Regions from separate parts of the Sporosarcina saromensis genome, predicted to be linked through region 2. Evidence: a T-box and tRNA genes for the amino acid it is inferred to sense, from the RefSeq annotation. Region 2 holds a T-box; the other holds one or more tRNA genes.

Region 1 (4,203 bases), 1.6 Mb from region 2:
AGGTCTCTGCAAAACCGTAAGGTGACGTATAGGGGCTGACGCCTGCCCGGTGCTGGAAGGTTAAGAGGAGAGGTCAGCGCAAGCGAAGCTTTGAATTGAAGCCCCAGTAAACGGCGGCCGTAACTATAACGGTCCTAAGGTAGCGAAATTCCTTGTCGGGTAAGTTCCGACCCGCACGAAAGGCGTAACGATCTGGGCACTGTCTCAACGAGAGACTCGGTGAAATTATAATATGCGTGAAGATGCGCATTACCCGCGACAGGACGGAAAGACCCCGTGGAGCTTTACTGTAGCCTGATATTGAATTCCGGTGCAGCCTGTACAGGATAGGTAGGAGCCTTGGAATCCGGAGCGCCAGCTTCGGAGGAGGCAATGGTGGGATACTACCCTGGCTGTATTGGAATTCTAACCCTTACCCGTGATCCGGGTAGGAGACAGTGTCAGGTGGGCAGTTTGACTGGGGCGGTCGCCTCCTAAAGTGTAACGGAGGCGCCCAAAGGTTCCCTCAGAATGGTTGGACATCATTCGTAGAGTGCAAAGGCATAAGGGAGCTTGACTGCGAGACCTACAAGTCGAGCAGGGTCGAAAGACGGGCTTAGTGATCCGGTGGTTCCGCATGGAAGGGCCATCGCTCAACGGATAAAAGCTACCCCGGGGATAACAGGCTTATCTCCCCCAAGAGTCCACATCGACGGGGAGGTTTGGCACCTCGATGTCGGCTCATCGCATCCTGGGGCTGTAGTCGGTCCCAAGGGTTGGGCTGTTCGCCCATTAAAGCGGTACGCGAGCTGGGTTCAGAACGTCGTGAGACAGTTCGGTCCCTATCCGTCGCGGGCGTAGGAAATTTGAGAGGAGCTGTCCTTAGTACGAGAGGACCGGGATGGACATACCGCTGGTGTACCAGTTGTCTTGCCAAAGGCATCGCTGGGTAGCTATGTATGGACGGGATAAATGCTGAAAGCATCTAAGCATGAAGCCCCCCTCAAGATGAGATTTCCCATTACGCAAGTAAGTAAGATCCTCAAAGATGATGAGGTAGATAGGTCCGGGGTGGAAGCGTGGCGACACGTGCAGCTGACGGATACTAATCGATCGAGGACTTATCCTTTAAGAAAAGCGGAGACGACCGCATAGGCGCGACAAGCATAAGACGGCCTGCAAGGAGTGGCATAGCCACGGGAGCAGGATGGCTTATGACCTCGAGCGACTGGGAGTCGAAGCTGGACAATGTTAATTTAGTATAGTTGAACTTGTGTTTAGCAACAATGTTGGTTTTATCCGGTTTTGAGCGAATAAAAATAAATTATTTTAAAAAAAACGCTTGCAATATTGACCAGATTTGATATAATAAATCTTGTCCTGTGAAAAACAGTCTAGTGACGATAGCGAAGAGGTCACACCCGTTCCCATACCGAACACGGAAGTTAAGTTCTTCAGCGCCGATGGTAGTAGGGGGCTTCCCCCTGTGAGAGTAGGACGTCGCTGGGCAGTCATTTACAAGATGACTGAATGTAACAACCGTAAATTAGTTGTTACTGATTATTCCGCAGTAGCTCAGTGGTAGAGCAATCGGCTGTTAACCGATCGGTCGTAGGTTCGAGTCCTACCTGCGGAGCCAATTGGAGAGCTGTCCGAGTGGCCGAAGGAGCACGATTGGAAATCGTGTAGACGGTTAACGCTGTCTCAAGGGTTCAAATCCCTTGCTCTCCGCCAGTTTACTTTACTTATTATATGGCCCCTTGGTCAAGCGGTTAAGACACCGCCCTTTCACGGCGGTAACACGGGTTCGAATCCCGTAGGGGTCACCATTTACTACTTAGCATTACAAAGCAAAAGAAGGAACGTACAACAGTACGTGACCGAGTGACCGAGTGAGTGAAAGAAGCTGACAAAGAGATGCGCAGCTTATCACGCTTTAAACTTGGAGGATTAGCTCAGCTGGGAGAGCACCTGCCTTACAAGCAGGGGGTCGGCGGTTCGAACCCGTCATCCTCCACCATTAACTTAAACGCAACATGTGATTTGTATAATTTCCTAAAAGGAAATTATAACAACATCTTATGAAACACTGAAAGCGTAGGATTTAAAATTCCTACAACTATTATTATCGCGGGGTGGAGCAGTGGTAGCTCGTCGGGCTCATAACCCGAAGGTCACAGGTTCAAATCCTGTCCCCGCAACCAAATGGTCCCGTGGTGTAGCGGTTAACATGCCTGCCTGTCACGCAGGAGATCGCCGGTTCGATCCCGGTCGGGACCGCCATATGTGGCTCAGTAGCTCAGTCGGTAGAGCAAAGGACTGAAAATCCTTGTGTCGGCGGTTCGATTCCGTCCTGAGCCACCATTTTTATATAGTGATGCCGGTGTAGCTCAGTTGGTAGAGCAACTGACTTGTAATCAGTAGGTCGTGGGTTCGACTCCTATCGCCGGCACCATTTTTCCCTTGGTGGGGTAGCGAAGTGGCTAAACGCGGCGGACTGTAAATCCGCTCCCTCCGGGTTCGGCGGTTCGAATCCGTCCCCCACCACCATTATACAGGGGCATAGTTTAACGGTAGAATAGAGGTCTCCAAAACCTTTGGTGTGGGTTCGATTCCTACTGCCCCTGCCATTACTGTTTAATTCAATATGATGGCGGTCGTGGCGAAGTGGTTAACGCATCGGATTGTGGTTCCGACATTCGGGGGTTCGATTCCCCTCGTCCGCCCCATTCACAGCAATTATCCAAAATGAATATAGTTCTATTATGGCGGTCGTGGCGAAGTGGTTAACGCATCGGATTGTGGTTCCGACATTCGGGGGTTCGATTCCCCTCGTCCGCCCCATTTACTTTTTGGGGTATAGCCAAGCGGTAAGGCAACGGACTTTGACTCCGTCATTCGTTGGTTCGAATCCAGCTACCCCAGTTTCGCGGAAGTAGTTCAGTGGTAGAATACGACCTTGCCAAGGTCGGGGTCGCGGGTTCGAATCCCGTCTTCCGCTCCACTTTTCATACGGCGGCATAGCCAAGCGGTAAGGCACGGGTCTGCAACACCCTTACCACCGGTTCGATTCCGGTTGCCGCCTCCAGTTTTATGAACGCTGTGTATTCTGAATATGCCCGAGTGGTGGAATGGCAGACACGTCGCACTCAAAATGCGATGCCGCGAGGCGTGCCGGTTCAAGTCCGGCCTCGGGTATCCACACTTACGAGATACAACCCAGGTTGTATCTTTTTTTATTGGGGAACCATCCTGAAAAACGCTTCTCTCTGTCTTTATGAAGAGGAAGCGTTTTATGCTAGGGGCCTATCTAAGTTTAGTTCATAATGAACTTAAGCCTGATCATTCTCTAATGCAATAGAAGTTTGACCTGCATGCAGCACAAAAGACTCAGCTTCTCCGCCACTCATGCTCGTAAACATCTTGCCGCTCGCTTGAAGAAGTTGAAGGGCTTCTGTTGTGTCCATAGATGGCCGTATAAAGAAAATCTGTATCGCTTCAGTCGTTTCTGCTGTCACTGCTGTTCTGACAGAGTCCACATAAGGACTACCAAAAGGACTGTAATCGTCTTTCAGTAAGAGAAGACGATTTAATGAATTGGGACGACCGTTTAAGCCATCATAGCTGTCGTCTTCATTACCTTGTGTCAGTTGAATATCACCTACAATTTTCGCCAAATCGTAAATGCCGATCGGTATTTCATATTGAAGAGAGAAGAATGTATTTAAATCGACAGCGGTATGCACTGATTGAAGAAACTCTTGTTTCTTTATTCTTCTAAAAAGGGATTCTACTGAAGGACGATAGCGGTTTGGATCCGCGCCAAGAGCTTTCCAAACCGCTCGACATTCTTGTATGTTTGCAAACTCAGTTAATGGTTTAGTGTCCAGCTCGAAATAAAGCTGTTCTTGAAATAATTGGAGCCTACCTTTTAACATTTGAGGAGATTCTGATACCGTAATTTTGGTATAATGGTTAATGCCGATTTTTACATGTGGTAGGATGGTTAAGAGTTCTTTGTCTATTTGAATGTTCAAGCCGATCACCCTTGTTATCTTTTTGTCAATCATATCATAAAGGAGGCGAAACGTTGTGAAGGTCGCTCAGCTTCAACAATCGATAAGAGAGTATGCACATGCAATCGGAATTGATAAAATTGGCTTTACGACGGCAGCCCCTTTTCTTGAATTGAAGAACCGATTAAAAAGACAACAGGAATTGGGG
Region 2 (4,203 bases):
CACATACCGCAATGCTGTTAAAAAGTTCAGCCAGGAAAACTCGATTACCTGGCTGAACTTAAACAACTCAAGAAATTATTCCTCGTGTGAAACATCCGCTTTTATCAAGTTCAAAAAGTCAGCAAACGGCATGCTTTCTGATTTTTGCTCACCATATTTACGTACATTCACTTCTCCAGACTCGACTTCTTTATCGCCTAGTACTAGCATATAAGGAATTTTTTGTACTTGCGCTTCACGAATCTTATAACCAATCTTCTCATCACGGCTATCAAGATCTACTCGGTAGCCTGCAGCAACCAACTGTTCTTTCACTTTATTGGCATACTCAAAATGCGCATCAGGTGAAACTGGAATCACTTCGACTTGGACAGGTGCAAGCCATGTCGGGAACGCGCCTTTGTACTCTTCGATTAAGAAAGCCACAAAACGTTCCATTGTTGAAACGACACCACGGTGGATGACTACAGGACGGTGTTGCTTTCCGTCTTCCCCGATATATGTCAATTCAAAGCGTTCCGGCTGTAAGAAATCAAGCTGTGCAGTCGAAAGTGTTTCTTCCATACCAATCGCTGTTTTAACTTGAACGTCCAGCTTAGGACCATAGAATGCTGCTTCTCCAATTGCTTCTACATAGTCCAAGCCCATTTCATCCATTGTTTCTTTCAATAGACGTTGTGCATGTTCCCACATTTGATCATCATCATAATATTTTTCAGTATCTGCCGGATCACGGTACGACAGACGGAATGAGTAATCATTAATATTGAAATCTTTATACACATCAATGATTAATTGAACAACTCGACGGAATTCGTCTTTGATTTGATCCGGACGAACAAAGATATGCGCATCATTCAAAGTCATTCCACGGACACGTTGTAACCCTGACAATGCGCCAGACATTTCATAACGATGCATTGTGCCAAGTTCCGCAATACGGACAGGCAAATTCCGATAAGAATGGATGCCATTTTTATAAATCATCATATGGTGTGGGCAGTTCATCGGACGGAGCACTAGGTCTTCATTATCCATACTCATGACCGGGAACATGCCGTCCTGGTAGTGTCCCCAGTGGCCTGAAGTTTCATATAATGCTTTACTTCCAAGTACAGGCGTATACACGTGATCGTAACCAAGCTTCACTTCTTTATCGACAATATATCTTTCAATGATTCGACGAATTGTTGCACCTTTTGGTAGCCATAAAGGAAGGCCTTGACCGACTTTTTGGGAGTTTGTAAATAAATTTAACTCTTTTCCGATTTTACGGTGATCCCGTTCCTTCGCCTCTTCCAACAAGCGTAAATGTTCTTGTAAATCTTCTTTTTTGAAGAATGCTGTTCCATAAATACGTTGTAGCATCTTGTTCTTGGAATCGCCTCGCCAGTATGCACCCGCAATACTTAACAGTTTGAATTCCTTCAGCTTGCCTGTGGATGGAACGTGTACTCCGCGGCAAAGGTCGAAAAATTCTCCTTGCTCGTAAATGGATACTTGCTCGCCGGCTGGAATCGCTTCAAGCAATTCAATCTTATAGGGATCGTCAATTTCTTTGAAACGTTTTTCTGCTTCATCACGCGAAACATCATGGCGGATAATCGGTAAATTTTCACCGATAATGCGTTTCATTTCCTTCTCAAGTTCAGGCAAATCTTCCGCTGTAATCGGTGTAGGTGAATCGATGTCATAATAGAAGCCATTGTCAATGACTGGTCCAATCCCTAATTTTGCATCTGGAAACTTGCGTTTTACCGCTTGTGCCAGTAAATGCGCAGTACTGTGGCGTAAGATTTCAAGCGCCTCATCTGATTGGGGAGTAATGATGGCAATGTCACCATCTTCAAGGATTGGTGTTTTCAAATCCACAAGTTTCTCTCCAACCTTACCTGCCAACGCACTTTTTCTTAGACCAGGGCTGATAGATCCAGCAACCTCTTCTGTTGTTGTGCCCGCGGGAAATTCCTTTATCGCACCATCTGGAAATTTTAATTGAATCTGTTCTGCCATTGTAAACACTCCTCACTCGATTTTTTTGAACAAAAAAAGCCCCATCCCAATAAAGGGACGAAGCTATTGCTCGCGGTTCCACCCTTCTTCCTTCCACATCCTCGATACGTACTCGCGGACATGGAGCTCTGAAACGGCTAACGGGCCGGGGCCGTCATCAGCTACTAAAGAAGTTCACTGATGCTGTTCAGAGGTGGTAAATCGATGTTCGCAACTACAGGGCTTGCAGCCTAAAGACCCTGTTCTCTGTAAGTGGAGCTATCGATTCATGTCCTCTTCAATACATTTCGAATATAATACTCATTAGTATAAGGAATGTCTCAGAAAATTGCAAGTGACGATTTGTCCTTCATGTCAATTCCGATTTCTAAGGTTGGAACCTTTCAATTCAATCGGTTTACTTACCGTTTTAATGCGTTCCATAATTCTCGCTGCTTTAACCTCTTCCTTTTCACCTCGTTGCGTATACGCTAAGTGATGCTCCAACTCTTTAAAATTATAGTTCGAGGTAAAGAAAGTAGGCAATTTCTCTGCCATTCGGTATTGTAAAATCGTACCTAGCACTTCATCTCGCGCCCAGGCAGAGATGGATTCAGCACCAAAATCATCTAACATAAGGACTTCCGCTTTCTTCACAAAGTCAATCTTGTCATTGAACGTTTGGTCTTGAATCGATTGTTTAATTTCCCGCAGAAACTCGGGAATATAAACAATGACTGTCCTCACTCGACGATTAGCAAGTTCATTCGCAAGTGCTCCAAGAATATAAGATTTGCCCGTTCCAAATGGCCCGTAAATGTAGAATCCGCGCTCCGGCAGTTTTCCTGTCTCACTGTATTCACTAAGAAATTGTGCGGCTGCTTCAATTGCAATAATGCGACTGTCATCATGCTCTAAATTGACATGGTGAAGACGCGCTTCCATCACATCTTTTGGCATGTGCATACTATCAATCATATTCGTAATGTTTCGTCTTTCATCGTCAACCAATTTATTCGGACATTTAACATAATCAATGTCAATGAACCCTTGCGACAAAACAAGTTTTGGTTCAAAGCCTTTCATTACGTTTATGCACCCATCCAGATGTGGACACTTTTCACATTGATGTGAAGCAGACACAAACTCATATAACTTCATTAAACTCTTCTCAACAACCGCTTTGTCAATGGAAGCCGCATGCTCTTCAATAAACTGTTGAACAGCGGGAGATTCCATCACTTCATTTCGCACCGCTTCATATCTAGCCGCCAACTCTGACGGATTGACAACCCTTCTTAATGTACTTCCGATTCGCTCCATCTATTATTTCCCCTCCGTTCTCATCGCATCTAACTTGGCGATTAGTTGACGACGTTTTTCATCCATGGATGGGTCAACATCCTTTTTGTTAGCTTGTTTACGATCATCTGTTTCATCGTTTTTACGGAACCACTCCGGCAGCTTCTCTTCTCTTCCTTGCCTTTGTTTTCGAGAGTTTGTCTGCTTACTTCCTTCTTTTTGCCATTGCATATACTGGTCGTGCTCTTTTCTAGACATGTCCATTGCTTGCTTTGCAGTTGTAATTTTTTTATTAGCCCAGTGAGACGCAATCCGTTCTGCATAGTTTTTCGTTATTTTCCCGTCATTTCGGATAATGACATAATGTAACAGGACATTGACAACGCCAACTGTGAAACCGTGTACCGTTACTAAACGTTCAGCAAGCTGCACATCGACAGGAAGTGGTTCTTTCCCTGTATAATCCCTTAACATTTCTCGCGGCGAGACCGTTTCCATGTACTGTAAAAGTTCATCTTCACGAGTGACAGGTTCTTTTTTAAGAGGAGGTGCTTCCTTATGAAAAACTTTTTCAAGTTTAGGGGCATTACGAGAAATATTCAGCTTGTAGAAATCTGTAGCAGCTTTTCGTAAGCGTTCTTCTGGTAGATTCAAATCTTCATCCAACGCCATCATAATTACTTTTTGCATATCCATTGGCGTTAATGAATAAAGAAATGCCAGTTTCCCAATAAATTCTTTTGAAACGGAAGCAAGAGCAGATTGAGGTACCATTTGTTCTGATAACCCTGCCCGAAGAAGTTGGAAATCAAAATCAAAGTTGGCAAATGGTAAGCCTTCTGACACCGATTTCCCTGATAGTTTCGTTGGTTCCTGTTCAATTTCCGATCCACTTGAACGGATCGGCTT

Evidence for each region. A T-box is a leader RNA that pairs with one kind of tRNA and senses whether it is charged. The one in region 2 lies ahead of thrS (threonine--tRNA ligase), so its partner is inferred to be a tRNA-Thr.
Region 1: it encodes a tRNA-Thr, which carries the amino acid that the T-box ahead of thrS (threonine--tRNA ligase) is inferred to sense. The anticodon was not compared.

Annotation. Positions count from the first base shown of each region.
Region 1 covers NZ_CM142738.1:1,552,501-1,556,703, forward strand. Annotated here, with positions in the region: rRNA gene ACVHUV_RS07625 (23S ribosomal RNA) at 1-1,108, shown strand, start outside; rRNA gene rrf (5S ribosomal RNA) at 1,373-1,488, shown strand; tRNA gene ACVHUV_RS07635 (tRNA-Asn) at 1,544-1,618, shown strand; tRNA gene ACVHUV_RS07640 (tRNA-Ser) at 1,622-1,713, shown strand; tRNA gene ACVHUV_RS07645 (tRNA-Glu) at 1,734-1,808, shown strand; tRNA gene ACVHUV_RS07650 (tRNA-Val) at 1,924-1,999, shown strand; tRNA gene ACVHUV_RS07655 (tRNA-Met) at 2,109-2,183, shown strand; tRNA gene ACVHUV_RS07660 (tRNA-Asp) at 2,187-2,262, shown strand; tRNA gene ACVHUV_RS07665 (tRNA-Phe) at 2,268-2,343, shown strand; tRNA gene ACVHUV_RS07670 (tRNA-Thr) at 2,359-2,434, shown strand; tRNA gene ACVHUV_RS07675 (tRNA-Tyr) at 2,445-2,529, shown strand; tRNA gene ACVHUV_RS07680 (tRNA-Trp) at 2,536-2,609, shown strand; tRNA gene ACVHUV_RS07685 (tRNA-His) at 2,633-2,708, shown strand; tRNA gene ACVHUV_RS07690 (tRNA-His) at 2,748-2,823, shown strand; tRNA gene ACVHUV_RS07695 (tRNA-Gln) at 2,833-2,904, shown strand; tRNA gene ACVHUV_RS07700 (tRNA-Gly) at 2,909-2,983, shown strand; tRNA gene ACVHUV_RS07705 (tRNA-Cys) at 2,994-3,067, shown strand; tRNA gene ACVHUV_RS07710 (tRNA-Leu) at 3,097-3,177, shown strand; gene ACVHUV_RS07715 (B3/B4 domain-containing protein) at 3,312-4,016, opposite strand; gene queG (tRNA epoxyqueuosine(34) reductase QueG) at 4,072-4,203, shown strand, end outside.
Region 2 covers NZ_CM142738.1:3,117,001-3,121,203, forward strand. Annotated here, with positions in the region: gene thrS (threonine--tRNA ligase) at 76-2,013, opposite strand; T-box leader at 2,064-2,303, opposite strand; gene dnaI (primosomal protein DnaI) at 2,368-3,315, opposite strand; gene ACVHUV_RS15990 (replication initiation and membrane attachment family protein) at 3,319-4,203, opposite strand, start outside.